One region of the Streptomyces sp. RLB3-17 genome, then DNA from elsewhere that is predicted to be linked to it. Evidence: riboswitches for the same ligand, from Rfam matches in the RefSeq annotation. Region 1 holds a riboswitch; each other region holds the start of a gene.

The links. Region 1 has a riboswitch for cyclic di-AMP ahead of FNV62_RS55600 (C40 family peptidase). Riboswitches for the same ligand answer to the same signal wherever they lie in the genome.
Region 2: another riboswitch for cyclic di-AMP. It lies ahead of FNV62_RS37200 (M23 family metallopeptidase); the one in region 1 lies ahead of FNV62_RS55600 (C40 family peptidase).
Region 3: another riboswitch for cyclic di-AMP. It lies ahead of FNV62_RS25190 (M23 family metallopeptidase); the one in region 1 lies ahead of FNV62_RS55600 (C40 family peptidase).

Annotation. Positions count from the first base shown of each region.
Region 1 is NZ_CP041610.2:2,200,474-2,210,920, forward strand. Features, by position in the region: gene FNV62_RS10315 (PP2C family protein-serine/threonine phosphatase) at 115-1,302, shown strand; gene FNV62_RS10320 (hypothetical protein) at 1,305-1,535, opposite strand; gene FNV62_RS10325 (hypothetical protein) at 1,535-1,942, opposite strand; gene FNV62_RS10330 (sensor histidine kinase) at 1,990-3,474, opposite strand; gene FNV62_RS10335 (response regulator transcription factor) at 3,471-4,175, opposite strand; gene FNV62_RS10340 (diacylglycerol/lipid kinase family protein) at 4,476-5,837, shown strand; cyclic di-AMP (ydaO/yuaA leader) riboswitch at 5,953-6,123, shown strand; gene FNV62_RS55600 (C40 family peptidase) at 6,132-7,694, shown strand; gene FNV62_RS10350 (hypothetical protein) at 7,860-9,047, shown strand; gene FNV62_RS10355 (GOLPH3/VPS74 family protein) at 9,118-9,723, opposite strand; gene FNV62_RS10360 (CsbD family protein) at 9,897-10,070, opposite strand; gene FNV62_RS10365 (SGNH/GDSL hydrolase family protein) at 10,260-10,447, opposite strand, start outside.
Region 2 is NZ_CP041610.2:8,256,391-8,266,837, forward strand. Features, by position in the region: gene FNV62_RS37185 (DNA topoisomerase (ATP-hydrolyzing) subunit A) at 1-721, opposite strand, end outside; gene FNV62_RS37190 (M16 family metallopeptidase) at 1,001-2,341, shown strand; gene FNV62_RS37195 (M16 family metallopeptidase) at 2,338-3,726, shown strand; cyclic di-AMP (ydaO/yuaA leader) riboswitch at 4,033-4,193, shown strand; gene FNV62_RS37200 (M23 family metallopeptidase) at 4,206-4,970, shown strand; gene FNV62_RS37205 (GntR family transcriptional regulator) at 5,183-5,878, shown strand; gene FNV62_RS37210 (HPr family phosphocarrier protein) at 6,061-6,342, opposite strand; gene FNV62_RS37220 (bifunctional GNAT family N-acetyltransferase/acetate--CoA ligase family protein) at 6,521-9,340, shown strand; gene FNV62_RS37225 (DUF5998 family protein) at 9,512-10,099, shown strand; gene FNV62_RS37230 (alkaline phosphatase family protein) at 10,099-10,447, shown strand, end outside.
Region 3 is NZ_CP041610.2:5,556,424-5,566,870, forward strand. Features, by position in the region: gene FNV62_RS25180 (PrsW family intramembrane metalloprotease) at 1-1,064, shown strand, start outside; gene FNV62_RS25185 (aldo/keto reductase) at 1,068-2,012, opposite strand; gene FNV62_RS25190 (M23 family metallopeptidase) at 2,071-3,108, opposite strand; cyclic di-AMP (ydaO/yuaA leader) riboswitch at 3,120-3,277, opposite strand; gene FNV62_RS25195 (PP2C family protein-serine/threonine phosphatase) at 3,534-4,676, opposite strand; gene FNV62_RS25200 (hypothetical protein) at 4,838-5,029, opposite strand; tRNA gene FNV62_RS25205 (tRNA-Met) at 5,180-5,253, opposite strand; gene FNV62_RS25210 (dihydrofolate reductase family protein) at 5,327-6,469, opposite strand; gene FNV62_RS25215 (MarR family winged helix-turn-helix transcriptional regulator) at 6,542-7,045, shown strand; gene FNV62_RS25220 (GTP cyclohydrolase II) at 7,253-7,879, shown strand; tRNA gene FNV62_RS25225 (tRNA-Lys) at 7,952-8,024, opposite strand; gene FNV62_RS25230 (amino acid permease) at 8,134-9,669, opposite strand; gene FNV62_RS25235 (FG-GAP repeat domain-containing protein) at 9,728-10,447, opposite strand, start outside.

The DNA of each region.
Region 1 (10,447 bases):
CTTAGTCAGTAGCCGGGTTGGATCTATGACCCCATAAGCCGATCTTATGGCCTGCCGTCGAGGAGCACGGGCCTCAGATTCGGGGGCAAAATGGGATATGTGGGTGTCCGGCGTGTGTCAGTGGACCGCCTCGTGGAGCAGCCGTCGGGCCGCGGACTGGTGGCGATCCCACTCGCGCTGATCGTAGTGATCACTGTGGTGGACCTCCACTCCCCGACCAGCGTCCACCTGGGTCCGTTGCTGGTCATCGCCCCCGCCCTCACCGCCTCCCTGGCCGGGCCACGGCTGACCGCCGTCGTGGGGGTGCTGGCCGTGGCCGCCCAGGTCTTCATCGCGGTGTTCCACGGCGGGCTGACCACCGCCAACCACGTGGCGCAGATCATCGCCCTGACCGTGCTCTCCGCGCTGGTGGTCTTCGTCTGCCATGTACGCGAGCGGCGTGCCCGGGAGCTGAGCCGGGCGCGGTCGGTGGCCGAGACGGCTCAGCGGGTCCTGCTGCGACCGCCGCCCCGCCGGATCGGGCCCTTGCGCGTGGCCTGGCTGTATCTGGCCGCCGAGGACGAGACGCAGATCGGCGGCGACCTGTTCGCGGTCTCCCGCGCCGCCCAGCCCTCCACGCGGGTGATCATCGGGGACGTACGCGGCAAGGGTCTGGCCTCCATCGGCGAGGCCTCGGTGGTGCTCGGCTCGTTCCGCGAGGGCGCTCACCGGTACGCCACCCTGCCCGAGCTCACGGCGGCACTGGAGGTCAGCGTGTGCCGCGACCTGGAGGACGTGGCCGACACCGAGCACGATCCGGGCGAGCACTTCATCACCGCGCTCGTGCTCGACATCCCCGACGAGGGGCCGGACGCCTGGATGATCAACTGCGGTCATCCACCGCCTCTCCTGCTGCGTAACGAGGAGGTCACGATCCTGCACCCGCGCCACCCCCTCCCCCCGCTGGGCATGTGCGAACTGCCCGCCGCGAGCCACCGACCCGACCCGTTCACCTTCGAAACCGGTGACATCCTCCTGCTCTACACCGACGGCGTCATCGAAGCCCGCTCACCGTCGGGCGTCTTCTACCCGCTCCTCGAGCGGGTCGCCTCCTTTCCCAACTCCAGCCCCGACGCACTGCTGCGGCACATCCACGACGACCTCCTCGCGCATGTCGGCGACCACCCCAACGACGACGCCGCCCTCCTGATCATCGAACGCACCGCCTCCCACCACCCGCATCGACCGCATTTCGCCACCCGCCCCGTCGACGGCCACCACCGGCTCCATGCCACCGGATCGCCCCCGTCGGCGGAACGCTGACCTCATTCCCGGGCCATGTCCGACTCCGCCGCGCTCGCCGCGGAATCGGCGTCGTCGAGGAGTTTCCGCAGATGACCGAGGTCCGCGGAGGAGGTGGGTGCGGGCCGGTCAGTGGACTGCGTGCCCCGTGCGGTCTGTGTGCCCTGCGTGCTCTGTGCGCTCCCGCCGTGGCCGCATCCGGCCAGGAACAGCAGGGCGGCCAGTACGGCCGGCACGGCGTGGCGCGCGCGCATCAGTTCGTACGACCGTTGTCGTGGGCGCCGCACCACTTCTCGACGTCGGCCAGGTCCTTCTGGCGGGTCTCCAGGGTGGGGACCAGGGAACGCCGGGCGGTGAGCCGGTCGTTCAGGTAGGTCTCGATCTGGGTGTGCCCCGCGGACTTGGCGTTCGCCACCCGCTGCTCGAGACGGGCGATGGAGCCACGCTGGGAAGCGTCCGCGCGGAGCCGGGTGAGGATCCGGTCGATCCGCCGGTCGATCTTCGGCGCGCGCTTGCAGAGCGCCGCCGCGCCGTCGCCCGTGGGGGTGCCGGACGGCGCGGGAGTCGCGGCGTCGGCGGTGGCGGCGCCTGCGGCGCCGAACAGCGATCCGGCGGCGACCAACGAGACGACCGAGATCACGGTCTTCCTGGTGCTTGGCATGACGAACTCCTCCACGTTCAGGGGCGACTGCCCTCTCGCCGGGAAAGCTAGGAGCCGTCTTTGTGGAATTCTTGTGGCCGGTCGGCGGTCGTGATCATCCAGTTGCGCGGGAGCGGAAGCGTGTCCTCCGTGTCCGCGGTGCCGTCGCTCAGCGGCAGGGTGACCTCGACGCGGGTACCCGCACCCGTGGGCCGGTCCAGTACCCGGATCCCGCCCCGGTGCAGGGCGATCTGCTGGGCGACCAGGGTCAGCCCGAGGCCGGAGCCGGGGCTGTCCGGTCGGCGGCGGAAGCGTTCGAAGACCTCGGTGCGCAGCTCGGGCGGGATGCCAGGGCCCCGGTCTTCGACGACGAGGAGCGCGTCGGCGCCGCTCGCGCGCAAGGTCACCTCGACCTGCGGGGGCTGCCCGTCCGTGTGCCCGTGGACCAGGGCGTTGACGAGCAGGTTGTCCACCAGGCTCCGCAGTCCCGCCTCCCAGCCGTGTACGCGCAGCCCCGGTGCGCAGTGGCCGGCCACCCGTGCGTGCGGATGGCGTCGCCGCTGTTCCTCGGTGCTGGCCTCGACGAGGTCGGCGAGGTCGACCGGGCCGAAGGCGTCCGCCTCGACGAGGTCTCCGCGGCCGAGGTCGCGCAGCATGACGAGGACCCCGAGGAGGCGTGCGTGTTCGCGGCTCAGGTCGTGCAGCACTTCGTCGCGGTCGGGTCCGGCGAGCTCCGGATGCTCGGTGAGGATCTCCAGGTTGGTCTGCATGCTCATCAACGGGGTGCGCAGTTCGTGCGAGGCCGCCGAGGCGAAGGAGCGGGCGGTGGCCAGTGCCTCGGCGGTCCTGAGCGCCTGCTCGTCGTAGCGGGCCAGGACGGTCTGCAGGGTGTGTGCGAGGTCGTCGACCTCGGCGATCCGCGTCGGGGTGTGGTCCAGGCGGGTGGAACTGGAGCGGGGGTCGAGGCCGCTCGCCCGGCGTTGCAGACGGCGCAGCGGTGTGCTGGCCCGTGTGGCGACGGCCCAGGCGAGCAGCCCGGACAGCGGTGCGGCGAGCAGGGCGACGGTCACCGCGCGCCGTCGGACCAGGCGCACCTGGGTGTCGGCGGCGGTGTCGGACGCGAACAGCCACAGGGTGCCGCGCACACCGGGGCGGGCCCCCGTCACCCGGGTCGACAGGATCCGCCAGCTCCTGCCGTCGGCACGGAGGGTGACCGGCACGCGCGCCCTGGCGGGCAGCGCCACGTCGGCCGCCGGTTGCGGGCCGCCCGTGAAGGTCTCCTCGGGGCCGATCAGTCGTACGCCCACGTCCAGGGCCGAGGTGAACACCCGGCGTTCGCGGGCCTGCTCCACCGCCGCCGACCGGTCGGCGGCGCTCGCGCGCAGCAGACTCCGGGCGTCCTTGGCGACGGCCACCGCGCGCTCGCGTAGATGCGTGTCCTGCTGATCGTGCAGATCCGCGGCGACCAGCCGCAGCAGCAGCCAGCCGGTGGCCAGTACCAGTACGGGCACGGTGGCGCCCACGGCCAGGGCGATCCGCGTGGACAGTCTCACGGCCGCTCCCGCGGGTCGTCGTCGCGCAGCACGAAGCCCACGCCTCGTACGGTGTGGATGATCCGGGAGCGCCCCGACGTCTCCAGTTTGCGGCGCAGATAGCTGACGAAGGTGTCCACCGCGTCGGTGCGCACCTCGAGGTCGTAGCCCCATACGCGATCGAGGAGCTGGTCCCGGCTGAGCACGATGCCGGCGTTGCGGGCGAGGAAGTGGAGGAGCTCGAACTCGCGGCGGGTCAGTTCCACCGGCCGCCCGTCGAGGCTCACCCTGCGGGCGGCGGGATCCATGAGCAGCCCGCCGGCCCGTACGGTGCCGCTGTCCCGTGGCGGCCTGCGCCGCAGCAGTGCCTCCAGCCGCAGGACCAGCTCCTGCAGGGCGAAGGGCTTGACGAGGTAGTCGTCGCCGCCCGCCTGCAGGCCCGCGATCCGGTCGGCGGTCTCGTCGAGTGCGGAGAGCATCAGCACGGGTACGTCGTTGTCCTCGTCCCGCAGCGCCCTGCACACCTCGATGCCGCTGAGGTCGGGCATCGAGATGTCCAGCACGATCACATCCGGCGGCGTCCGCCGGGCCACCGCCAGGGCCGGCCGGCCCCCGTCGGCCAGGTCCACGGCGAATCCGCCGAGCCGCAGGCCCCGCTCCAGCGAGCGGCGGATCGCCGCGTCGTCGTCCACGACCAGGACACGGCCGCGCTGCCCACTCATCACCACTGTCCCTCCCACACACACCGGCGTACTGCCGGGGCCCGCCGCCGCCCATCGTGCATCAGCCACGGCGGAACGGGCCCCGAGGGGTGGACCAAGGGTTCGGTGAGAACCGCCCGGACCGGCCCCGGTCGGCGCGGGCCCGGCGGAGCGTGGCGGTTGCGCGGGGCCTGACCCGACGGTTGCATACGACTGTGTCGTCGATGGCCGACCCCGCACACAGCCGACGACCCGCCGAACCAGGCCTCCGTGCGGCCGGGCCCACCAGGGCCGGACTTCTACGACGTCCGTGGAGGAGCGATGGGTGTGGACACGAGCGCGCAGGTCGGCCACGGGAAACGGTGGGCGGCCAGGGCCGCGCTGGTCGCGGCGGCGCTGGCGGTGCTGCTGCCGCTCGGTTACGGAGGCGTGGACGGCGTACTGCTGCTCTTCGCCGCGCTCCTCGGCGTGGCCGTCACGGCGGCGGCGCTGTGGTGGGCGCTGACCCGGCGCGGCCCGCTCCGCTGGGTGGCGGCCGTGCTGGCGGCCGTCGCGCCCGGCGCCGTGATCACCCTGTTCGCCGTGACCGGGCTGCTCTGGGCCGTTCCCGTGTCCCTGGCACTGTGGACCGTGGCCGTCTGGAGCGGCCGGTACGCCCTGCGGAGCGACCGGACGCGCGCCCCGCGCCCGAAGGAACGCAGGGCGCCACCGCCGCGGCGCCCGTTCCTCGTCATGAACCCGCACTCCGGCGGCGGCAAGGTGGCGAAGTTCGGGCTGCGGGAGAAGGCGGAGCGGCTCGGCGCGCAGGTCGTGCTCCTCGACCCGGACAGGCACCAGGACGTCACCGCGCTGGCCCGGGCCGCCGTCGCGGACGGCGCGGATCTGCTGGGCGTCGCCGGCGGTGACGGTACCCAGGCGCTGGTCGCGGCCGTCGCCGCCGAACACGGTCTGCCGTTCCTGGTGGTCTGCGCGGGCACCCGCAATCACTTCGCCATGGACCTCGGCCTCGACCGCGAGGACCCGGCGACCTGTCTGGACGCCCTCACCGACGGCGTCGAACTCCGCGTGGACCTCGGCTTCGCCGGCGGCCACCCGTTCGTCAACAACGCCTCCTTCGGCGCGTACGCGGCGGTCGTGCAGAGTCCCGCGTACCGCGACGACAAGATCGGCACGATCCTGGACCTCCTGCCCGACCTGCTCACCCGCCAGCGCGGGCCGCGGCTGACCGCTCGCGCCGCGGACACGACGCTCGACGCCCCGCAGGCCGTACTGGTGAGCAACAACCCGTACCGCACCAACGATCCGGCCGGTCTCGGCCGCCGCGAACGGCTCGACTCCGGGCTGCTCGGTGTCCTCGGCATCACGGTGGACAGCGCGGCCGAGGCCGCCGCGCTCGTACTGGACCCCGCGCCGGACGGACTCGCGGTCCTGACCACCCGTGAGGTGGTCATCGACGCCGACCGCGCGGAGATCGAGGCCGGCATCGACGGTGAGGCCCTGGTCCTGCCCGCCCCGGTCCACTGCCGCATCGAGCCCGGCGCGCTACGCGTCCGCGTCCCCAAGGAACGGCCCGGCGTGCCGGAGACCCAACCCTCTTTGGACTGGCGCCGGTTGCGCACGCTCGCGGCGACCATGGGGCGCACGGCGGTCGTACGACATCCTGGTCGAGGCCGGGACACGTAGACGAAGGTCACAATTACATATCGGACAGTTCGCGCTCCAATCTTCACACCAGGCACACAAATTGGCTAAGTTGGCGGTAGGCCGCACGACTCCCTCCGGCGAACCTCGCCGGGTCGCGCGACCTCCGCCGAATCCGATGCCCCTGTGGCAACCGGAACCGGGACCCAACCGACCTTGGGGTGAATCGGCCCAACTGCCCGATCGGGCAAGGACCGTAGGGCATGCCTTCCGGAATCTTCCGCCCGAACCCGACAGCTGGCCCGGTAGGCGGAGTACGGAAGGAGTACGGCTCCCATGGCGCCGGAACGAACCCCGCGCCCTGGAGGCAACAGCCTCCCTGGCCTGCCCGACTCCGCACGCGCGACGGCCGCCCTCAGTGGCGCGGACGGTCCGAGCCGCGAGGAGGTGCAGCAGCGGATCAGCTCCCTCTACGACCAGGCCGAGAACGCCGTCGGGTTCGTCAACGGGACCCGCGCGATGACCACGGGGAGCCGAAGCCGCGTCAACACCGCGCCGGAAACCGCTCGCAGGCGCCGCGACCCCGCCCTCGACGACATCACCAAGACCTGGTTCGACGCGGCGCGCACGCAGCTGGGTCCGTCCGCGCCGGCCAGGCTGCCGGCCGACCGGATGCCGAACCGCCCGGCCGAGGCGCGGCCCACGGGCCCGGCGAAGCGGCCTGAGGACGGACTCGCCAACCGTGGGCGGGAGTTGACCGCCCGCCCCGTTCTGGAATTGACCGCGGGCCCCTCCGCCGAGACGGCCGCCGGGCCCGTGGCCGAGTTGACGGGCAGGGCCGTCGCCGCGCTGCCGGCCGTGCCGGAGCCTGCGCCGCGATCCGCGCAGGAGGCCGCCACGGCCCTGCTGCCCGCGCTGCCCGCCGGGCCGGGGCAGTCCTCGTTGAAGACGTCCAAGGCGAAGATCCAGCGCAAGCTGGCGCTGGCCCGTGAACTGGTGTCCAAGCACGCCGCGCTGTGGAACCCCGGGCCCGCGGCGATCGAGTCACGTCCGGCCGAGGGTGTCTGGCCCACCCCGGAGGACCAGGCTCGCCGACAGGCCGAGGAGGAGTGGCAGCGACAGCAGTCGACCGCACTCGGCCCGGACATGTCCCTCGGCACCGGGATGCCGCTCGGCGCGGACATGTCCTTCGGCACAGGCGTACCGCCGGCCACGGACATGTCCATGGGTACGGGGATGCCCATGGGTACGGGGATGCCTATGGGTACGGAGATGCCCTTCGGTGCCGACATGTCCCTCGGCGCGGGGATGCCCCTGACCGCGGGCATGACTCCCGGCGCGGACATGTCCTTCGGCAGGGGCATACCGCTGCCCACGGACATGTCCATGGGTACGGGGATGCCCATGGGTACGGAGATGCCGCTCGGCGCGGACATGTCCCTCGGCGCGGGGATGCCCCTGGCCGCGGGTGTGCCCGTAGGCACCGGCGCCTTCACCGGCGCGGTCAACACGGCCGTCGGCACGGCGGAGTCGGCGTACGGCGGGAAGGCCGCCAAGGCCCTCGCCTTCGCCCGCGAGCAGATCGGCAAGCCGTGTGTCTGGGGTGCGACCGGGCCGGACTCGTACGACTCCGCCAGCCTCGTCCAGGCCGCCTGGAGGGCCGCCGGGGTCGCACTCCCGCGCACCGTCCACGGTCAGGCGACCGCCGGTGCGGCGATTCCCCTGACCGACATCCAGTTCGGCGACCTGATCTTCTTCTACGACAACGTCAGCCACGTCGGCTTCTACACCGGCAACGGCATGATGATCCACGCCCCCAGCCCGGGTGCCTCGATACGCGAAGAGTCCCTCTTCTTCGCCGGACAGAAGGCGATTCACAGCGCGCTGCGCCCGGCGTGACGGACACGGCGACGTTGCCAGCGCCTCAAAACACGCATAAGGCGCTGGAACGGTCGAAGTTCCACAATAGGGGATTTACGTGATCCACGTGGGCCTCGCCGCCCGACCGGCCACCCGCGCTGACCATACTGGGAGGCCACGCCGCCTCCCACCGCAAAGTGACTCATGCCCAAGCCCTCCACCGCCCGCGCCACCGCTCCGGAAACCGTCTGGCTGGCCGGCGGGCGCCACATCGGGTCCGCCCCGCTGGAGATCCTCAGGGAGAACCTGCGGAGGCTGAAGGCCGACGAGACGATCCACGACTTTCTGGAGGCAGAGGACCCCTCGAACGCCGAGGGCCATGTCTTCGAGGCGCGCTGGCTGGTCGACGACGCCGTCCCGGTTCGCGCACGGCTCACGACGGACGGACGCGAACACGCCGCCGAGGGAACCCGCTGGACGCTGGTGGCCGAGGCGGAACGGCCGTGGGACCTCGCGTGGCCCTCTCCCGCGACCATGTTCTGGCCCGAGGGGCACGAGGTCCCCTGGGACCACGACATCGTGCCCGGGCTCCGCCTGCGGGACATCAACCCGCTGCCGCAGGAGGACAAGACGCTGCGCCGCCTGCTCAAGGAGGCAGCGCAGCACAGCTGGAGCATCAACGTCGTCATCCACGAGGCGATGACCACCGACGAACGCGGTCGCCTCCCGCTGGCCCGGCTGCTCCCGCCCGCTCTGCGGCACCGCGTCGTGGAACACCGCGCCGCGCCCGAGCAGTTCCAGACGGTCAACTGGGCGCTGTACGACCTGGGCGTACGGGTGCCGCGCGGCGGCGCCGTGATTCTGCCCGGTTCCCCCGCCCGGCCCGGATACGACGAGCAGGACTGCACCGTACGCAGCGTGTTCCTCGACGGCTCGGAGCCGACGGAGCTCCTGGAGAAGGTCGTACGGTACGCGGCACTGCCCCGGCCGCTGCCGGAAACGGCGCAGGACGCCCTCACCGGCCTCCGGGAGGACTGGAAGCTGCTGACGCTGGAGGAGGCGCGGGCACTGGTGGCTGTCTACGCCGAGGCACTCGACGCCATGACGAAGTCGCGCGACCAGTACCGCGAGGCGACCGAACTCGCACATGCGGCGCTGGCCGAGCTCCGCGACCTCCGGACGAGTGCGTCCGGTGCGCACGAGACGTCCGCCGGTCAGGAGGGCAACCCGCTCCACCAGCTGACGCGGACGTTCCAACGGGTCGCGGGCACCGTACGGGCACGCCGCGCGGCCCGCGACGACGGCCCGGACCGGGGCACCGACACGGGAACAGGCACCGGCACCGGCACCGGCACCGGCACGTCCGAGAACGGGCCCGGCAGGGGCGAGTGATCGCTACCGGAAACCGGCGCCGACCCGAGGTCACCCTCTGAACCCGGCGGGTCACGGCGCGCCCGCTCGCTCACGCACCTCGCCAGAGGTTGGCGAACGCCGCGTTCTCGATGGACCGGCGCTGGCGTACCGCTTCCAGTTCCATGACCGCGTCGTTGACGGCGGCCAGCACGGTCGTCACCGCGTCGTCGGTCACGACCGGTACGTCCACGCCCTGCTCGGCCGGAATCCCGACGGCCGCCGCGAGGGAGACGAGGACGGGCTCGTCGGCGGCCCAGCGGTGCAGGGCCCGGCGCCGGGCGGGCGAGTCGACCACGACCATCCGGACGGCTCCGAAAAGCAGTCGGCGTTGGCGTTGCCGGGTCAGCTGGCCGTCCGCCTCGAGGGCGGCCAGATGGACCGCGGCCAGGCCGCGCCCCCTGCGCCACAGCCAGTCCTCGACCGGCTCGTAGGGCACCTGACGTACGAGTGAGGACGCCGCCTCGGCCAGGAGGCGGTCCTCCGTCGTCGGCTCCGGGGCCGGCACGAGGCGGTCGCCGTCCAGGTGTACGGCGTCAGCGGCGAGGAGGTCGATCACCTCGGCCCCGGCGAGTGCGAGGGAGAGGTCGCCCTGCCCCACAGAGCGGTCCGGGTCCACGTCCATGGCGGTGATCAAGAGGTCCCTGGCCGTGGTCATAGATGGCTCCCCCACACAGTCTCCGGAGGGGCAAGCCTACGATCTTCGGCGGGGAAAGCCTACGAACCTCCACCGCTCGGCGCGGGTGCGCGCGGAGCGGAGCAGGGGGCCCGTCGCTCCATGCGACGGGCCCCCTGCTCCGTGTGAACCGTCCGCCCACGAGCGGCCGGGCGTCAGCCGCGGAAGATGTCCTTGGTCTTCTCCTTCGCCTGACGCGCGTCACCCTTGGCCTTCTCCACACGCCCCTCGGCCGTCATCCGCTCGTTGCCCACGGCACGACCCGTGGTCTCCTTGATCTTGCCCTTGGCCTGCTCGGCCTTGGCCTTGGCTTTCTGGTCGCGAGCCATGGAACTCACCTCTCGGTGCTCTCGGCATCAGGTGCTCACTGACCCGTGTGACCCTGGGCAGATCGTGTAAACATGCCTGGTCCATGGAGTTCGCGGAGTCCGTGGGTTTCATGGGGTCCGTGAGGTCCGTGAGGTCCGTGAGGTCCGTGAAGTCCGTGAAGTCCGTGGAGATCGCGCATCACGCAGGAGCTACAGCCGCCGGAGCACCGCCCCGGCCATGGCCGCCTCGCCCTTGGCGTTGGGGTGTGCGGGGGCGGCGGGTGATGCGGGCTGCAGTGGCTCGATCCACCGGTCGGCGGGTGCTTTGCACATGTCGTGCCCGACGGTGGGTTTGTACGTGTCGACGTAGTCGGCACGGCTGAACAGGGCCACCGCGC
Region 2 (10,447 bases), 6.1 Mb from region 1:
TCCCGGTCAGGCCGACGATCCGGCCGCCCGTGGGCAGGTCGGGGCCCGGCACGTACTTCATCAGCGTGTCCAGGTCGGCGCCCGGATAGCGGATCAGGTGGCGGGCGGCCGCGATGACCTCGCCGAGGTTGTGCGGCGGCATGTTCGTCGCCATGCCGACGGCGATCCCGGACGAGCCGTTGACCAGCAGGTTCGGGTACGCCGCCGGGAGGACGTCGGGCTCCTGCTCCTGGCCGTCGTAGTTCGGCGTGAAATCGACCGTGTCCTCGTCGATGGACTCGGTCATCAGTGACGTGGCGTCGGCCATCCGGCACTCGGTGTAACGCATGGCGGCCGGCGGGTCGTCATTGCCGAGCGAACCGAAGTTGCCGTGGCCGTCGACCAGCGGCAGGCGCATGGAGAACGGCTGGGCCAGGCGCACGAGTGCGTCGTAGATCGACGCGTCGCCGTGCGGGTGGAGCTTACCCATGACCTCGCCGACGACGCGGGCGCACTTGACGTAGCCGCGGTCGGGGCGCAGCCCCATCTCGTTCATCTGGTACACGATGCGGCGGTGCACGGGCTTGAGGCCGTCACGGGCGTCCGGCAGGGCTCGCGAATAGATGACCGAGTACGCGTATTCGAGGAAGGAGCCCTGCATCTCGTCCACGACGTCGATGTCGAGGATCTTCTCCTCGTACGAGTCGTCGGGCGGCGGGGTCTTCGTGCTGCGGCGGGCCATCGCTGCTGCGGCTCCTTCACAGTCTCTGCCGGGGCATGAACGGGTTCTGACGCGCACCATTGTGGACCGCCGCACTGACAACGCCGACCGCGACCCGTCCATAGGGGCTCCGCGGAGCCCGGTTCCGCTCGCTCACGGTGAACGGAAGTCCGGCCTCCCACCTCAGGAATTCTCGCTCTCGGCGTACGAGGCGCGGGAACTTCGCCACCGGTCGGCGCGCTTGCATACAGTGGCAGGACCGGCAGGAATTCTGCAGTTTCCGCGATCGAAGGGACGTACATGCCCATGGGTCACACGGCCACAGCTGAGGCAGGCTCCGGCGGCCTGACAGCGACCGAGCACCGCCTGGCCAACGGCCTGCGCGTGGTGCTCTCCGAGGACCATCTGACCCCGGTCGCGGCGGTGTGCCTCTGGTACGACGTCGGCTCACGGCACGAGGTCAAGGGCCGTACCGGCCTTGCTCACCTTTTCGAGCACCTGATGTTCCAGGGCTCCGGCCAGGTGAAGGGCAACGGCCACTTCGAACTGGTGCAGGGCGCGGGCGGCTCGCTCAACGGCACGACCAGCTTCGAGCGCACCAACTACTTCGAGACGATGCCCGCCCACCAGCTGGAGCTCGCCCTCTGGCTGGAGGCCGACCGCATGGGCTCGCTGCTGGCCGCGCTCGACGACGAGTCCATGGAGAACCAGCGGGACGTCGTCAAGAACGAGCGCCGCCAGCGTTACGACAACGTGCCCTACGGCACCGCCTTCGAGAAGCTGACCGCGCTCGCCTACCCCGAGGGCCACCCGTACCACCACACCCCGATCGGGTCGATGGCGGACCTGGACGCGGCGACCCTGGAGGACGCCCGCGCCTTCTTCCGCACCTACTACGCGCCGAACAATGCGGTGCTCTCCGTGGTCGGGGACATCGACCCGCGGCAGACGCTCGCCTGGATCGAGAAGTATTTCGGCTCCATCCCCGGGCACGACGGCAAGCCCGCCCCGCGCGACGGCTCGCTGCCCGAGGTCATCGGCGAGCAGCTGCGCGAGGTCGTCGAGGAGGAGGTCCCGGCGCGCGCCCTGATGGCCGCCTACCGGCTCCCGGAGGACGGCACGCGCGCGGCCGACGCGGCGGACGTGGCGCTCACCATCCTCGGCGGCGGCGAGTCGTCCCGGCTCTACAACCGGCTCGTACGCCGTGACCGCACCGCCGTCGCGGCCGGGTTCGGCCTGCTGCGGCTCGCCGGAGCGCCCTCCCTGGGCTGGCTGGACGTGAAGACGTCCGGTGACGTCGAGGTCCCGGTGATCGAGTCCGCCGTCGACGCGGAACTCGCCCGGTTCGCCGAGGAGGGCCCCACGGACGAGGAGATGGAGCGCGCCCAGGCCCAGTTGGAGCGTGAGTGGCTGGACCGGCTCGGCACGGTCGCCGGCCGCGCCGACGAACTGTGCCGGTACGCCGTCCTGTTCGGCGACCCGCAGCTCGCCCTGACGGCCGTACAGCGTGTCCTGGACATCACGGCCGAGGAGGTCCAGGAGGTCGCCAAGGCCCGCCTGCGCCCCGACAACCGCGCGGTGCTCGTGTACGAGCCGGTCGCTGCCGACACCACCGAAGAGGACGAGGAGGCGGCGAAGTGACCGAGCTCGCCACCATGGACTTCCACCCGCAGCCCCAGGCGGGTCAGCCCAAGCCCTGGGCCTTCCCGGCGCCCGAGCGCGGCACGCTGGACAACGGCCTGACCGTGCTGCGCTGCCACCGCCCCGGCCAGCAGGTCGTCGCCGTCGAGGTGCTGCTCGCCGCGCCGCTGGAGGCCGAGCCCGCGGGCCTCGACGGCGTCGCCACGATCATGGCGCGCGCCTTCTCCGAGGGCACCGACAAGCTCTCCGCGGAGGAGTTCGCCGCCGAGCTGGAGCGCTGCGGCGCCACCCTCGACGCGCACGCCGACCACCCCGGCGTACGGCTGTCGCTCGAAGTGCCCGTCTCGCGCCTGCCCAAGGCGCTCGGGCTGCTCGCCGACGCCCTGAGGGCACCGGCGTTCGCGGAGAGCGAGGTCGAGCGGCTGGTGCGCAACCGGCTCGACGAGATCCCGCACGAGACGGCCAACCCGGCCCGGCGTGCCGCCAAGGAGCTCTCCAAGGAGCTCTTCCCGGCGACCTCGCGCATGTCGCGCCCGCGCCAGGGCACCGAGGAGACCGTTCAGAAGATCGACTCGACCGCCGTACGCGCCTTCTTCGACAAGCACGTACGTCCCGCCACGTCCACCGCCGTGATCGTCGGCGACCTGACCGGCGTCGACCTCGACGCGCTGATCGCCGAGACGCTCGGCGACTGGACCGGTTCGTCCGCCGAGCCGCGCCCCGTGCCGCCGGTGGCCGCCGACGACACCGGCCGTGTGATCATCGTGGACCGCCCCGGCGCGGTCCAGACGCAGCTGCTCATCGGCCGTGTCGGCGCCGACCGGCACGACCGTGTGTGGCCCGCCCAGGTGCTCGGCACGTACTGCCTCGGCGGCACCCTCACCTCGCGCCTGGACCGCGTCCTGCGCGAGGAAAAGGGCTACACCTACGGTGTGCGGGCGTTCGGCCAGGTCCTGCGCGCCGCGCCGGACGGAACCGGTATCGCGATGCTCGCCATCAGCGGCTCCGTGGACACCCCGAACACCGGCCCTGCGCTCGACGACCTCTGGAAGGTGCTGCGCACCCTCGCCGCGGAGGGCCTGACGGACGCCGAGCGCGACGTCGCCGTACAGAACCTGGTGGGGGTGGCGCCCCTCAAGTTCGAGACCGCGGCGGCCGTCGCGGGCACGCTCGCGGACCAGGTCGAGCAGTACCTGCCGGACGACTACCAGGCGACGCTGTACCAGCAGCTCGCCGCGACCGGCACCGTGGAGGCCACCGCGGCCGCCGTGAGCGCCTTCCCGGTGGACCGTCTGGTGACCGTCCTCGTCGGCGACGCCGCGCAGATCCAGGAGCCCGTCAAGGCCCTCGGAATCGGTGAAGTGACCGTAGTTTCGGCGGAGTAGAGGTTCACGGAGCGGAGGTTCAGCGGCTCAGTGGGGGCCGGCTGTAAGCCGAGCCGCACGCGGAGCGGAAGAGCGTGACTCCGCAGGGCCCGGGTGACTGAAGAGTCGCCCGGGCCCCTTTTTGATCGGATTTCCGCTCGGGCTCTCGCTCGGACTTCATCCCCAAGATGTCCGTATTGGTAGGGAGGTTGCCCGTCTGCCCTGTGGCATGCACTACAAAAGCCGTGATCCGTTTGTTGTTTGAAAGACGCCCCGTCTAGCGTCGGTGCGGCTGTTCGTCAGGCAGTGCGCCGCGCCCGCGGCACCGGACAGTCATCGCCGAGTCCCCGTACGGCGCGAGCCAGGGGAGCCGGGGACCCACACGTAGTCCCTGGGGTGAATCGGACGCCCTCCCTGGAGGGGGTCCGTAGGAGACCTTCCTGCTCCGAACCCGTCAGCTAACCCGGTAGGCGAGAGGGAAGGAAAGGATCAGCCCCTACATGGCGTTCACCTGTGGCCCCGGGAAACACCGCCGTCCGAGCCGCGTGAAGCGCTCCACCACGAACGCCGTCGGCGTCGCCGCGCTCACCACGACCGGTGTCATCGGAACCCTGGCCGCCCCGGCACTCGCCGCGGACGCCTCCGTCGAGCAGACCGGGCTGACCCAGGCCATCACCCTCGGCGACAACGTCGCCGCCCAGATCGACGCGCAGGCCGTCGCCCAGAAGCGCGCCGCCGACGAGGCCGCCGCGCGCAAGAAGGCCGAGGAAGCCGCGCGCAAGAGGGCCGCCGAGGAGGCGAAGAAGGAACGCGAGGCCAAGGAGCGTGCCGCCCGCGCCGCCGAGCGCAAGCGCCTCAACACCTTCGTCCTGCCGATCACCGGCTCGTACATCTCCACCGGCTACAAGACCGGCGGCAGCCTCTGGTCCTCCGGCAGCCACACGGGCGTCGACTTCCACGCCGCCTCCGGGACCTCGGTCCACGCGGTCGGCTCCGGCACGGTCGTCACGGCCGGCTGGGGTGGCGCGTACGGCAACCAGATCGTCCTGAAGATGCACGACGGCACCTACACGATGTACGGCCACCTGTCGTCCATCGGTGTCTCCGTGGGGCAGACGGTCACCCCGGGCCAGCAGATCGGCCTGTCCGGCTCGACCGGGAACACCACCGGGCCGCACCTCCACTTCGAGGCCCGTACGACGGCGGAGTACGGCTCCGACATGGACCCGGTCGCCTATCTCCGCTCGCACGGCGTGAACGTCTGACGCTCGCACACCCCGAACGTCTGACGACCGGCGTCAACACTTCCGAAGCCCCGGCTCCCCCCAGCCGGGGCTTCGTCGTTTCGAACGACTGTCTGTCCAAAAAATATCCATGGATTCCGGCCCGCCATCGGAAATTCCGGTTCTCTGCAATAGAGTCACTGAACAAGCGTCAATCGACCGCGTTTCGCGGGGATTAAGGCGGAGGTCCGGTCATGCGCATTCCCGCGCACTCGGTATGCACGGCGATCCGTGACGACATCGTCGCGGGTGTCTACGAGCGCGGCAGCCGGCTCACCGAGGAACTGCTCGCGCGACGCTACGGCGTCTCGCGGGTCCCCGTGCGCGAGGCCCTGCGCACGCTGGAGGCCGAGGGCTTCGTCGTCACCCGTCGGCACGCGGGCGCGTGCGTCGCGGAGCCCACCGAGCAGGAGGCCGCGGACCTCCTCGAGATGCGCATGCTCCTGGAGCCGCTGGGCGCCGCGAGGGCCGCTCAGCGGCGCACCGAGGCCCACCTCAAGGTGCTTCGAGGCCTGGTCAGACTGGGGCAGGAGCGGGCCAGGAGGGGGAACAGCGAGGATCTGCGCTCGCTCGGCGGCTGGTTCCACGAGACTCTCGCACAGGCCTCCGGGAGCCCCGCGCTGACCTCCACGCTGGCCCAGCTGCGGCACAAGATCGCCTGGATGTACGCGGTCGAAGCGCCGGCCAATCCGGCGGAGTCCTGGGCGGAGCACGGCGGGATCGTGGACGCGGTGGCGCGCGGCGACAGCGAGCGGGCGCGGGCCGTCACGGCGCTGCACGCCGAGCGTGCGACGGTCGCACACCGGCTGCGTTTTCCCGGCGGGGGAGATCGTCCGGAGCGTGTGAGGACTTCGCAACATCCCGTAAACATGACGGGCGTGCGTCATTAACACCGGCGCCGTATACAAAGAGGGGTAATTCGCGGGGGATTATTTCTGCTGCCCGCAATTGGAAAAGCGAAGGGCCCGCCCGATGTTTTCAGGCGAGCCCTTCGAATGCGTGCGGGGCGGGGTCTTTTGGTGCGAAGACCACTCCCGCCATCAATTGAGGAACCCCGCTCGGGGGCTCTTTCTCAGACGGTCTCGGGGAGCTCCTCGAGACCCTCCGCCACCAGCTTCGCCAGCCGGTCGAGCGCGGCGTCCGCACCCTCGGCGTCCGAGGCGAGGACGATCTCCTCGCCGCCCTGGGCGCCCAGGCCGAGGACCGCCAGCATGGAGGCCGCGTTGACGGGGTTGCCCTCCGCCTTGGCGATCGTCACGGGGATACCGGAGGCCGTGGCCGCCCGGACGAAGATGGAGGCGGGACGGGCGTGGAGGCCCTCGGCCCAGCCGACGTTGACGCGGCGCTCAGCCATGTGATGCTGCCCTTCAGGTGTTCAGGGTTGTCTAGACCAGTGTTCCACAACGTGAAGCGAGCCCGGGCAGGGTCTTGTTCCCGTCCCGAACTCCGCGTCGGATCCCGGCCTGGATCCGACTTCGGTGCCCCTAGCCTGCCTCGCGCCGTTGTCGGACGCGAGCCGTACTCTGGGGCCCATGCAGACCTCGTCGGACCGGCACGAGTACCCCTCCCACTGGGAGGCCGACGTGGTGCTGCGCGACGGCGGCACCGCCCGCATCAGGCCCATCACCGTCGACGACGCCGAGCGGCTGGTGAGCTTCTACGAGCAGGTCTCGGACGAGTCGAAGTACTACCGCTTCTTCGCGCCCTACCCGCGCCTGTCCGCCAAGGATGTCCACCGCTTCACGCACCACGACTTTGTGGACAGGGTGGGACTCGCGGCCACGGTCGGCGGCGAGTTCATCGCCACCGTACGCTATGACCGTATTAATGCCGATGGTCGGCCCGCCTCGGCACCCGCGGACGAGGCCGAGGTCGCCTTCCTCGTGCAGGACGCCCACCAGGGCCGCGGCGTCGCCTCGGCCCTCCTGGAGCACATCGCGGCCGTCGCCAGAGAGCGGGACATCCGCCGTTTCGCCGCCGAGGTACTGCCCGCCAACACCAAGATGATCAAGGTGTTCACGGACGCCGGGTACCAGCAGAAGCGGCACTTCGAGGACGGCGTCGTACGCCTGGAGTTCGACCTCGAACCCACCGACCGCTCGCTCGCCGTGCAGCGCGCGCGGGAGCAGCGCGCCGAGGCGCGGTCCGTGCAGCGACTGCTCGCGCCCGGCTCGGTCGCCGTCATCGGAGCGGGCCGCAACCCCGGCGGGGTGGGACGCAGCGTCCTCGACAACCTGCGCGCGGCCGGTTTCACCGGGCGGCTGTACGCCGTGAACAAGGCACTCCAGGAGAAGGAGCTCGACGGCGTCCCGGCCCACCGCTCCGTCCGCGACATCGCCGAGCCCGTCGACCTCGCGGTCGTCGCCGTGCCCGCGCCGTACGTCCCCGAAGTCGTCGCGGAGTGCGGCGAGCACGGGGTACAGGGCCTCGTGGTCGTCTCCGCCGGGTACGCCGAGAGCGGCCCCGCCGGACGCGAGCGCCAGCGCGCACTCGTCCGCCAGGCGCGTACGTACGGGATGCGCATCATCGGACCGAACGCCTTCGGGGTCATCAACACCTCCCCCGAGGTGCGCCTCAACGCCTCGCTCGCGCCCGAGATGCCGCGCCCCGGGCGGATAGGCCTGTTCGCCCAGTCCGGCGCGATCGGGATCGCACTGCTCTCCCGGCTGCACCGGCGCGGCGGCGGCGTCACCGGCGTGACCGGAGTGTCCACCTTCGTCTCCTCCGGGAACCGGGCGGACGTGTCCGGCAACGACGTACTCCAGTACTGGTACGACGACCCGGACACCGACGTCGCCCTGATGTACCTCGAATCCATCGGCAACCCGCGCAAGTTCACCCGGCTCGCCCGGCGGACGGCGGCCGCCAAGCCGCTGGTCGTGGTCCAGGGCGCGCGGCACGCCGCCGCTCCCCAGGGGCATGCCGTACGGGCCACCCGGCTGCCGCACGCCACCGTGTCCGCGCTGCTGCGGCAGGCCGGGGTGATCCGGGTCGACACGATCACCGAGCTGGTCGACGCGGGGCTTCTGCTGGCCCGCCAGCCGCTCCCCGCCGGACCCCGGGTGGCGATCCTCGGCAACTCGGAGTCCCTGGGGCTGCTGACGTTCGACGCGTGCCTCGCCGAAGGACTGCGACCGCTTCCGCCGCTGGATCTGACCACGGCGGCCTCGGCGGAGGACTTCCACCGGGCGCTGACGAAAGCCCTCGCCGACGACAGGTGCGACGCCGTGGTGGTGACCGCCATACCGGCCGTGGGGGAGACGTCGGCCCAGGACGAGGCCCTGGCGAAGGCCCTCCGATCGGCCTCGGCCTCGGCCCCGGCGAAGCCGGTGCTCGTGGTGCACGTCGAGCTCGGCGGGCTCGCGGAGGCCCTGTCGGCGGCGGCCAGCACCGCACCACAGGCGGCGTCCACGGCGCCCGGCGCGGGCCAGGCACCCCGTCCCGCCGAACGCCCGGCCACCGCGGTGAGCGGCCCCTCGGAGGCGAGCCCCCGGCTCATCCCCGCCTACCCCGCCGCCGAGCGCGCCGTCCGCGCCCTCGGCGAGGCCGTGAAGTACGCCCAGTGGCGGCGCGAGGTGGCCGACCCCGGCAAGGTCCCCGAGTACGAGGACATCGACGAGAAGGGCGCCGCCGAGCAGATCGACGAGCTGCTGTCCCGGGGCTCGGGACTGACGCTCGCCCCCGAGGACGCCTGCGTGCTGCTCGGGCGGTACGGCATCGACGTACACCGGGCACTGCCCGCGCCGACACCCGACGAGGCCGCGGCGGCCGCGCGCACCCTCGGTTACCCCGTGGCCCTCAAGACCACCGCACCGCACCTGAGACACCGCGCCGACCTGGGCGGCGTACGCCTGGATCTGACGGACGAGGCGCAACTGAGGAGGGCGTACACGGAGTTGACCGACCTCTTCGGAACGCCGGAGGTGCTGCGCCCGGTCGTGCAGGGCATGGCGCCGCGCGGGGTCGACACGGTCGTACGGGCCGTCATCGACCCGGCGGCCGGAGCGGTGCTCTCGTTCGGCCTGGCCGGTGCCGCGTCGGAGCTGCTCGGGGACACCGCACACCGGCTGGTTCCGGTCACCGACCGGGACGCGAGCTCGCTGGTCCGGTCGATCCGGACGGCGCCGCTCCTGTTCGGCTGGCGCGGCTCGGCGCCGGTCGACACCGTGGCCCTCGAAGAGCTGATGCTGCGCGTCTCGCGGCTGGTCGACGACCACCCGGAGGTCGTCGCCGTCTCCCTGGAGCCGGTGGTGGTCGCCCCGCGCGGCCTGAGCGTGCTCGGCGCCACCGTGCGGCTGGCCCGCGCCCCCGTCCGCGACGACCTCGGCCCCCGCACGCTTCCCGTGGTCTGAGCCGTACCGGTCCCGTGGTCTGGCCGTACCGGTCCCGTCGCCTGAGCCGTGCCGGCCCGTCGTCCGAGCCGTACCGGTGCCCGCCGCCGTCGAGGATTCGTTCTGATCCGTCCACGACAGACACCCGCGAGCGGTGCCTCGCAGTCAGTGGGCCACCGTAGGATGGACGTCATGGCCAAGACCAGTACGACGACCCAGGGGCTGCGAGCGGCGATCGAGCGCAGCGGCTACTACCCGGCCCTCGTGGCCGAGGCGGTGGAGGCCGCGATCGGCGGCGACACCATCCGGTCGTACCTGGTCCACCAGGAGACGACGTTCGACGCCAACGAGGTGCGCCGGCACGTGACCGTGCTCGTCCTCACCGGCAACCGCTTCATCGTGAGCCACACCGACGAGCAGAACGCGGACACGACCTCACCGACGCCGTACGCCACGACCTCGACCGAGTCCGTGAAACTCGGCCGGATCTCGTCGGTCGTCGTCAGCCGGGTCGTCGCCAACCCCGAGTCGTACACGCCGGGCACGCTGCCCCGCGAGGTCGTCCTGACCATCGGCTGGGGCGCGGTCTCCCGCATCGACCTGGAGCCCGCGGCCTGCGGCGACCCCAACTGCGAGGCGGACCACGGCTACACGGGCAACTCGACGGCCGACGACCTGAGCCTGCGCGTCAGCGAGGCCGGGGACGGCCCGGAGACGGTGCGCCAGGCCCTCGCCTTCGCGCAGTCCCTCTCCGAGGCGACCGCGGACATCACCCGCTGATGGCGCTGCCCACCTGGGACCACCCGGAACCGCTGGCCATCGATTCCGCGCCCGTTCCCGAGTACGGCGCGGGCTCGCTCGCCGATCTGCTGCCCACGCTCGCCGCCGGCATGGGCGTTCCCGGCATGACCACCGCCATACCGGAACTGACCGAGGCCGACCGGAACTGCGTCTTCCTGATCGACGGTCTCGGCTGGGAGCAACTGAAGGCGCACCCGGACGAGGCCCCCTTCATGAGCTCCCTCCTCGGAAGCTCACGCGGCGGCACCGGCCGCCCGATCACCGCCGGCTACCCGGCGACCACCGCGAGTTCCCTGGCCTCCGTCGGCACGGGCCTGCCGCCCGGCG
Region 3 (10,447 bases), 3.4 Mb from region 1:
TCGCCAACAGTTTCGCGACCAGATGGATAGCGACCGCCACCGCCGACCCGTCCAGCGCCGACACCCTCGGCGCGACCGTCATAGCGCCGATCGTGGAGGAGTCCGCGAAGGCCGCCGCCGTGCTCCTGGTCTTCCTCTTCCGCCGCCGGGACTTCACGGGAATCGTCGACGGAGTCGTCATAGCCGGAGTCACCGCGACCGGTTTCGCCTTCACCGAGAACATCCTCTATCTCGGCACCGCCTTCGGCACGGACCAGCTCAACGGCGACCACGGCCTGGCCTCCGTCACCGCCGCGACCTTCTTCGTCCGCGTCGTGATGTCGCCCTTCGCGCACCCCCTGTTCACCGTGCTCACCGGCATCGGCTTCGGCACCGCGGCGTTGTCCGCCGAGCGCCAGCATGTGCGCCGCGTCCTGCTGCCCCTGACCGGACTGCTGCTCGCGATGGGCATGCACTCCATGTGGAACGGCTCGTCGAACTTCGGGGAGTACGGCTTCTACGCGGTGTACGGGGCGTTCATGGTGCCCGCGTTCGGTCTGCTCACCTTCCTCGTCATCTGGACGCGGCAGCGGGAGCTGAAGACCGTACGGACCGAACTTCCGGCGTACGCGGCGGCCGGGTGGCTCACCCCGCCCGAGCCGTACGCGCTCGGCTCGATGCGGGCGCGGCGGCTGGCCCGCGACTACGCGGCCCACCACTTCGGCAGGGCGGCGGCGCGCTCGGTCGCGCAGTACGAGGCGTACGCGACCTCGCTGGCGTTTCTGCGGCACCGGGGGCGCAGTGGTCGCGCCAACGCCGACTTCGTCGTACGGGAGGGGGAGTTGCTGCACGAGCTGTGGCGCCGCCGGGAGGTCGCCCGCCCCTCCCTCGCGTACGCGGCCCACGCGGCGGCCCCTGCCGTACCGGTGCCGCCGCAGCTGCCGCCGCCGTGGCCCGGCTACGGCTACGCGCCGGTGCCCGGCCAGGTGAACCCCGCGGGCGCGCCCCCGTACCCCGCCGGTGCGACGACCCCGTATCCCGCCCCGGCGACGCCGTACCCCGCGTACAACCCCTACCAGTCGTAGGCCTCAGGCGGACGCTTCCGTCAGCCTGGCCACCTCCGCGTCCGTCAGTGTCAGGTCGGCGACCGCCAGCAGGGCCGGCAGCTGCTCGACCGTCCGTGCGGAGGCGATGGGCGCCGCGACCGTCGGCCGGGCGGCGAGCCAGGCGAGGGCGACCGTGGCGACCTCGGCGTCATGGGCCCCGGCGACCTCGTCGAGGGCGGCCAGGACGCGGATGCCGCGCTCGGTGTCGAGGTGCTTGCCCGCGCCCTCGGCACGCGCGGAGTCGACCGTCGTACCCGGGCGGTACTTGCCGGTGAGGAATCCGGACGCGAGCGCGAAGTACGGGACGGCGGCCAGGCCGGTCCGGGAGGCGACCTCCTGGAGCGGGCCCTCGTAGGTGTCGCGCGAGACGAGGTTGTAGTGGGGCTGGAGGGCGACGTAGCGCGCGAGGCCCTCGCGGTCGGAGAACTCCACGGACTCCGCGAGCCGCTCGGCGGAGATGTTGGAGGCGGCGATCTCCCGGACCTTGCCGGCCCGGACCAGTTCGTCGAGCGCGCCGATGATCTCCTCGACCGGCACCGAGGTGTCGTCGAAGTGGGTGTAGTAGAGGTCGATGTAGTCCGTGCCGAGGCGGCGCAGCGAGGCGTCGGCGGCGGCCTTGATGTTCGCCGGGGACAGGCCCTTGTACTCGGGGTGGGTACTGACCTTGGTGGCGAGGACGACGTCGGAGCGGTTGCCCCGCGCGGCGAACCACTTGCCGATGATCGTCTCCGACTCACCGCCCGTGTGGCCGGCGATCCACGCGGAGTAGCCGTCGGCGGTGTCGACGAAGTTGCCGCCCCCGGCCGTGTACGCGTCGAGCACGGCGAAGGACTGCGCCTCGTCGGCGGTCCAGCCGAAGACGTTGCCGCCGAGGGAGAGCGGGAAGACCTCGAGGTCGGAGGAGCCGAGCTTGCGTAGAGAAGTCATGCCTTATTTCAACAGCCGTACCGGATTGCCATATTCCGTATACGGCCCCTGGGAACGATCAGGGGTTCAGGCCCTTGCTCTGCAGCCACGCCATCGGGTCGATCGCGCTGCCGCCGCCCGGGTGAACCTCCAGGTGGAGATGCGGCCCGGTCACGTTGCCGGTCGCGCCCACGCGCCCGATGACGTCACCGGTGGCCACCTTCTGTCCCACGCTGACGCTGATGGAGGACTGGTGGCAGAACCACAGCTCCGTGCCGTCGTCGAGGGTGAGGATGGTGCGGTAGCCGTACGAGCCGGCCCAGCCCGCCTCCGTGATCGTGCCGCTGTGGATGGCCTTGATCAGCGTGCCGGTGGGGGCCGCGAAGTCGAGGCCGGTGTGGTAGCCGGAGGACCACATGGAACCGGCGTCGCCGAAGCGGGAGGTCAGGGTGTACGAGGAGGTCGGCAGCGAGAAGCTCTTGGCGAGCTCGGCGAGGCGCGCGGCCTCGGCCTTCTGCTTGGCGTCCTCGTCCGCCTTCTTCTTCGCGGCGGCGACCTTGGCCTCGGCGTCGTCCTTCTGCTTGGCGGCCAGCGCGACCGCCTTCTTCGCGGCGGCGGACTCGGCGGCGGCCTGGGCCGCCTTGTCGATCTGGTCCTGCTGCGACTCGGCCTGCTGGATGATGCGGGCGCGCAGCGCCTCGCCCGCATCCGTGTTGCCCTGCGCGGCGTCAGCGCTGGTCACACCGGCGCTGGTGAGCGGGGTGGCGGAGCCCTTCGGCGTGCTGGAACCGCCGTCGGATATCAGCGCCTTGGCCGATGCGGTGACCGAGGAGAAGTCGGGCAGCGAGATGGAGACCGGCGGCTTGCCGGGCGCCGCGGTGGCCATGCCGCCCGCGCCGACGGCGGCGATGACGCCGACGCCCAGGACCGTGGAGCTGCGGGCGAGTCCTCCGCCGCGCTGCTTGGAGACGCGGTGCCGGCCGCGGAGGGGACGGATGGAATCCTCGGTGGGGTTCCACTCCTCCCAGGGGCCCTCGTCCTTGCCGTAGGCGTAGCCGAAAGTCTGGGTGTCGTTCGGCGGGAACGAAGTGGGCTGGGCAGGCCGGTTGGACGCCACGTGGGCGTGCTCCTTTCCTTCCTTCTCGCCTACCGGGTTAGCTGACGGGTTCGGAGCAGGAAGGTCTCCTACGCGCGTCAACCCACGGTGTCTCCACCGTGAAAGACGCTCGATTCACCCCAAGTTGGTGGTTCCCCGGTTCCCTTGCGGGATTCGGCGCGTGCGCACGGAGCCGACTCTTGTGACGGCTGGGACGACCGCGCTGCGTTATCGAACGTTAATAGACGCGGGTACCGGATTCCAAGCTGTTCGTACTGATCATTAACCACTTTTGGCCGGGACTTACCGCCCATGACCGACGGAAATCGGGCGAGTTGGCCGCGCCTCCCTACCTGGCGGTTATTTGACGGTGTGTCAGTTGTTATGCGGAGGGGCATCGACCGATCACCCCTCGTGACATCGATCAAGAACGCGCCCTTCCGTGGCTACGGCCGCCGTACGGCGAGCAGTGCCATGTCGTCCGTCAGGGCGCCGCCCGTGTGCCGTCGGACCTCCTCGACGAGCGTGGCCAGCAGGGCGTCGGGTCCGGGGAAGGTCCGTCCGGCCAGGCGCGCGGCCGGATCGTAGAAGCGCCCCTGCGCGTCGCGGGCCTCGGACAGGCCGTCCGTGTGGAAGAGGAGCGTGGCCCCGTGCGGGAACTCCGTCTCCTCGGCACGGTCCGGCCAGCTGCCCAACTCGCCCATGCCGAGCGGCAGTGCGGGGTTCGCGGCGACGAGCGTGACCAGCGTTCCGTCCGCGTGCAGCAGCAACGGCGGCGGGTGGCCGCGGTTGACGATCCTGACGAGGCCGCCCTCGTGCGTGATCTCCGCGAGGACGGCGGTGGTGAACCCCTCGAAGGCGTCGAGGCCCTCGCGCCGGGTGCCCTCGCGGGCCAGCGCCCGCTCCAGCCGCTGCGCGACCGCCTCCGGCGTGGCCTCCTGCTCGGCCGCCTCCCGGAACGCCCCGATGACCACCGCGACGGCGGCCACCGCGTCCATGCCCTTCCCGCGTACGTCGCCCACCACCAGCCGTACGCCGTGCGGGGAGTCCTGCACCGCGTACAGGTCGCCGCCGATGAACGCGCCCGCCTGCGCGGCCTCGTAGCGCGCCGCGACGTCGAGGCCGCCGATCCGCTGGTCGGGTTCCGGCAGGACGGCACGCTGGGCCGCCTCGGCGATCTGGTGGGCCGAGGCGAGTCGTTCGTCGGTGCGGCGGACGAGGATGTTGATGAGCACGGCCAGCACGCCGACGGTCGCCACGGTGGCGACCTCCGTGAGCGCGTCCACCTTGAAGACGATGCCGAGCCGGATGTGGATCGTGAGCACCGCGACGAGCGCCGCGATGCCGGTGAGCACGGTGCCGCGCAGCGAGAAGAGCGGGGCGGCCACGAGCGGCGCGGCCGTGAAGAGGGGGCCCGCGGTGAAGGCCATCGGGGTGAAGTAGTCGTAGAACGCGCCGACCAGGATGAGCAGCGCGGGCAGCACCCGGACGAGGCTGCGCGCGCAGGAGATCCGGCGCCGGTCCGCCTCGGCCGGGCTGGGCACCGGTTCGTCCCCCAGCCCCGGATCGGGCACGGGGTCCCCGGGCAACCGCCCACCGGACCGGTCGTACCGCTCGTCACTCGGCTTCTCGTACGGCTCGCCGTACGGCTCCTCGGCCCGCTGCGCGCCTCCTTGCTGCTGCCCCACCCGTCCAGACTTCCCGGCTCGGGGGCGGGCGGCGAGCGGGGAGGGGCCGACCGGGGGACACGTCAGTCGGAGGCCGACCACCGGACGCCGCCGGCTCCGCCGCGCTCGTGGTGGTACCCGGCCGGGGCGACGACGCTCCCGCCGTCCGGCACGAGGTCGTGACCGTCGTGACAGGCCCCGAGGAACAGCGCGCACACGGCGAGCAGCAGCGCGAGCGCCGGCGCGCGTCGGACCAGCCAGCGATGACGACTCATAGTGAGCGGAAGACTACAGAAAGTCGGGTCGACAGGGAAAACCGGGGCGGGACGGCGAACGGGAACGCCGGGCGGCAGGAAAACGGGGACGGTGAACGGGAAAAACCAAGGGCCGGAACTCGTTTCCGAGTTCCGGCCCTTGGCCTTCAGTAGCGGGGACAGGATTTGAACCTGCGACCTCTGGGTTATGAGCCCAGCGAGCTACCGAGCTGCTCCACCCCGCGTCGTTGAAATTAGTGTACGCCATCCGCGGGGCCCGATTCACCAGGCTTTTCGCGGACGACCGCGAGGCCGCCCCTAGCCGGCCGCGAGAAGGTGACGATTGGGCGCCACGGCCCGCTCCTCGAACTCCGGCAGTACGACGACATCCGCCCCCGCGGCCACGAGCAGACCGTTGCCGTCGGCCTCCGTCACGAACGTGTCGGGCTCGCGCCACGCGGTGACCACCCGCCGTACCCCCGCGTCGAGGATCAGCCGCGCACAGGGCGCGGGCCGGGAAGCCCGCCGCGCGCACGGCTCCAGGCTGCTGTACACGGTGGCGGAGCGCAGACGCGGATCCGTGGGATCGATCTTCGCGAGCGCCGCCTCCTCGGCGTGCACGACGGGGTCGTCGCCCTCCCGCGAGTGCCCGCGCGCCAGCTCGGTGCCGTCGGCCGCCACCACCACCGCGCCCACGCTGAACGCGGTCTCCGACGGCGGACACAGCGCCGCCAGCTCGCAGGCGACGCCCAGCCAGTGCCGGTCCGCGGCGGACGCGAGGGCGCCTTCCCCGGGTGCGGTGGGGACGTAGCGGACGAGGACGACGTCCCCGACCGGTCGTGTCTCCACCAGCCGCATCCGGCCCGGCGGATATCCCCCGGGTCCGAACAGCCGTGGCGCGTCCGGCTCCCCCACGAAGAGCGGCGCGACGGCGAGCTGCAGCTCGTCCGCCAGCCCCTGTGTCATCAGCTGGGTGTGCACGCGCCCCCCGCCCTCGACCATGAGCCGCCGCACCCCGCGGGCGTCGTGGAGGTGTTCGAGCACGACGCGCCAGTCCAGCTCGGCGCCGGTCGGGACCACGTCGACGTCCAGTCCGCGCAGGGCGTCGGTGGCGCGTTCGGCGCCCTTGTCCGTCGTATAGACGACCTTCTCGCCGCCCGTGTGCCAGAACTGGGCGTCCGGGTCGAGGTCGCCGGAGCCGCTGACGGTGACCTTCAGCGGGTACTCCGGGCGCCCGGCGGCGACCCGCGCCGCCCGCCGCTCGGCGGAGTTGACCAGCAGCCGGGGGTTGTCCGCGCGGATGGTGCCGGCGCCGATCAGGATCGCGTCGCTGGACGCCCGTACCTCGTCGACCCGGTCGAAGTCGGCCGGGCCCGAGAGCAGCAGGCGGTCGGGGCCGGTGTCGTCCAGGAAGCCGTCGAGGGAGACGGCGGCGGACAACAGGACATAGGGGTGGGGCATGGGGCGCACTCTCCAGCTCCGAGCGCAGGGCTCCTAGTGGTTCAAGTTTTAAACAATACCTAGACTGGCGGCATGACGACCCGCTGGCTCTCCCCCGCCGAGCAGCGCGCCTGGCGCGCGTACATCGCCGCCGCCTCGCTCCTGGAGGACACGATCGACCGGCAGCTCCAGGCCGAGACCGGCATGCCCCACCTTTACTACTCCATCCTGGCCATGCTGTCCGAGGCGCCGGACCGGCGGCTGCGGATGACCGACCTCGCCGAGACCCTGAAGATCACCCGCAGTCGGCTGACGTACGGCGTGACCCGGCTGGCGAGCGACGGCCTGGTGCGCCGGGAGGGCTGCCACAGCGACAAGCGCACCCAGATCGCGGTCCTCACGGACGAGGGGATGGCCGTTCTGGAGCGGGCGGCGCCGGGTCACGCGGAGCAGGTCAAGACGGCGGTCTTCGACCGACTGACCCCCGAGCAGGTGGGGCAGCTGGAGGAGATCTGCGGGGCGATCACCCGCGGCATCCAAGGGGAGAATCCCGGGGCCTGCGGGGAAGATCTGCCGTGGCGACGGCGTTCTTCCTGAGTCGGCGACGGCGTTCCTCGTAGTCGGCGACGGCATTTCCTCGTGAGCCGTACGACAGCACTCTTCGTGAGCCGTACGACACAGAATCCCGCAAAGCCGTTGCTTGAACTTTAAAGCACCGTGTACTGTCTGTCTCCGAGGCAGTGCTTCAAAACTGAAGCACCACCGGCACAACTCGCACGACACCCGCTGGACCGGAGAGACAACATGCGCGATTTCCCCACCGCCACGGTGCGCACCCGCGTCACTGTGCCCCTGCGCTTCGGCGACGGCTACTCGGTCGACGCGGAGTTGGTCACCTTCCACGGCCTCGCCGACGACAAGGAACACCTCGCCGTCGTGCTCGGCAAGCCCGGCGCGACCCCGCTGGTGCGGCTCCACTCCGAATGCCTGACCGGTGACGTCTTCGGCTCGGCCCGCTGCGACTGCGGCCCGCAGCTGCGCGAGGCGGTGGAGCGGATCGCGGAGCGCGGCGGAGTGCTCCTGTACCTCCGTCAGGAGGGCCGCGGCATCGGCCTCTACAACAAGCTCGACGCGTACGCCCTCCAGGACCAGGGCCTCGACACATACGCCGCCAACGCCGCCCTCGGCCTGCCCGAGGACGGCCGCGACTACACCGCGGCGGCCCAGATGCTCCAGGCCCTCGGCATCGACGACGTGGACCTGCTCTCCAACAACCCGGACAAGGCCGAGCAGCTGCGCGACCTCGGCGTCACGGTCTCCCACCGCGTCCCGACGGGCGTCTTCACCACCGCCCACAACGTGCGCTACCTGCGCGCCAAGGTCCTCCAGACCCAGCACACGCTCCCCCTGCCGGAACTCACGGCGGGCTGAGCCCTCGGGCCCCACGCTCCCCAAACACACCGAAGCCCCAGGTCGGATTCCCTCTGACCTGGGGCTTTTCGGTAGACCCTGTGGGACTCGAACCCACAACCAATGGATTAAAAGTCCACTGCTCTGCCAATTGAGCTAAGGGTCCACACGCCGGCCCGTCTCGATCCCGTGCCGATGCATCCCCGAGCATAGCCGGACGTGGCCGGGACTCCGATCGGGTATCCGCGTCCCGGCCACGCCAACAGCGAACAGCCCTATGGATCAACCGGTTCGGGCGCGTCCTTGCGCGCCGCCACGCGGGCGACCGTGCGGGCGTGGTCGGGGTTGAGGAACCAGTGGCGGGCCGACGCCAGCCACCAGGTCGCGGCGAAGCCGAGGACGACGAGGACCGCGACCGGGGCGTAGTTGAAGGTCTCCCAGGTGACCGGCGAGACCTGCGGCAGCATGAACAGGACCGTGATCACGACGACCCAGGCCACCGAGACGACGCCGATCGCGCGCGACCAGCGGCCCAGGTGCCACGGCCCCCGCTCGAACGCCTCCCCCTTGCGCAGCCGCAGCAGCGTCGGGATGACGTAGGCGATGTAGAGCCCGATCACGGCGATCGACGTCACGGCCGCGTACGCCGTCACATTGATCAGGTACGGCAGCCCCAGCACGAGCGCGCCCAGCGCCGCCAGCCACACCGCCGCGACCGGCGTGCGTGTGCGCGGGCTCACGGTGTGCCAGACCCGGGAGAACGGCAGCGCCCCGTCGCGCGAAAACGCGTAGATCATGCGGCTGTTGGCGGTGACGGACGCCATCCCGCAGAAGAGCTGCGCGCCGATCACCACCAGGAGCAGGAGTTTGCCCGCCGTCGCCCCCAGCGCGTCGAGCAGGATCTGCGCGGGCGGCGCGCCCGTCGCCGAGCCCAGCTCCTTGTCGTACGACTGGATGGCGAAGGTGAAGCCCAGCAGCAGCACGAATCCGGCTATCCACGAGGTCCAGATCGACTGCACGATGCCCTTCGGGCCCGCCGTCGACGCGTCGTGCGTCTCCTCGGTCATGTGGGCGGAGGCGTCGTACCCGGTGAAGGTGTACTGCGCCATCAGCAGGCCGACGAGGACGACGTACACGCCGCTGCCCCAGCCGGTGTTGTTCACGAAGTGCGTGAACACGAAGGACGCCGACTGATGGTGGTCCGGCACGAAGGCCAGCGCGCCCACGATCACCCCGACGCCCAGCACGTGCCACCACACACTGATGTCGTTGAGGAGGGCGACGATCCGGACCCCGAAGGTGTTCAGCAGCCCGTGCAGGACGAGGATCCCGGCGAAGAGCAGGATCGTGCGGCCCGGCGTGATCGTGAAGTCGAACTGCAGGTTCAGGTACGCGCCCAGGAAGGACGCCGCGCCGAAGTCGATCCCGGCGGTCACCGCGACCTGCCCGAGGACGTTGAACCACCCCGTGAACCAGGCCCAGGCGGCGGCCGACCTCGTCGGCGCCAGCCGGTGGGCCCAGAAGTACAGCCCCGCCGAGGTCGGATAGGCCGAACAGATCTCGGCCATCGACAGCCCGACGAACAGCGTCATCAGTCCGACCGCGACCCACCCCCAGGTGATCACGGCGGGGCCGCCGGTGTTCATGCCGAACAGATACAGCGTCAGACACCCCGAAAGAACCGAGATGATCGTGAACGAGACCGCGTAGTTGGAGAACGCCGACATGCGGCGGGCGAGAACCTGCGTATAGCCGAGCTGGGCGAGCCGTTCTTCGTCCGACAGCCCACTCGCCTTGGCGTCATCTGTCATGCCCCCAGCGATTCCCTCGCCGGGGGATCGACATGCACCGATCAAGATGTCGGATTGGCTAGAAAAGGCCCCTGTAGCCCTGCCAGCCGCTCCCGATCTTCACCCGCGCCGCGAACGACCCCTTGCCGGTGCCGTTCTGGCGGTACAGATTGCCCGCGGTGTCCCGCGCGACCAGATCCGCCTTGCCGTCACCCGTGATGTCCCCGGCGCCGACGACGACGTCGTACGACCCGCCCCAGCCCGCGAACACCTTCGTCCGCGCGCCGAACGACCCCTTGCCGGTGCCGTAGTAGCGGTACAGGGTGTTGGCCTTGTCCTGGGCGAGCAGGTCACCGATGCCGTCGCCGTTCAGGTCACCGACGCCGACGACCTTCTTGTACGTCTTCCAGTTGGCGTACAGCTTCACGCGCGCGGACAGCTTGCCCGTGCTCGTGCCCTTGTAGAGGTACACCGTGCCGGTCGCCGTGTTGCGCGCGATCAGGTCCGGGCGGCCGTCGCCGCTGATGTCGCCGGGCGCGGTGAGGACGTCGTACTGGTTCCAGCCGCTGGTGCCGAGCGAGGTGTACGCCGTCGACGGCTTCAGCGTGCCGTAGCAGTCCGGCTTGTACGCGCGCAGTGCCCCGCCGGTCAGCCGGACCAGGACGTCGTTGCAGCGGTCGCCGTTCAGGTCGCCGAACGGCACCACCTTGTTGGTCGTCGTCCAGCCGCTGCTGGTGCCGAGGTTCACGGAGAACGTGCCCTTGCCCGAGCCCTGCCGGAAGCCCAGCGTGCCCGAGGA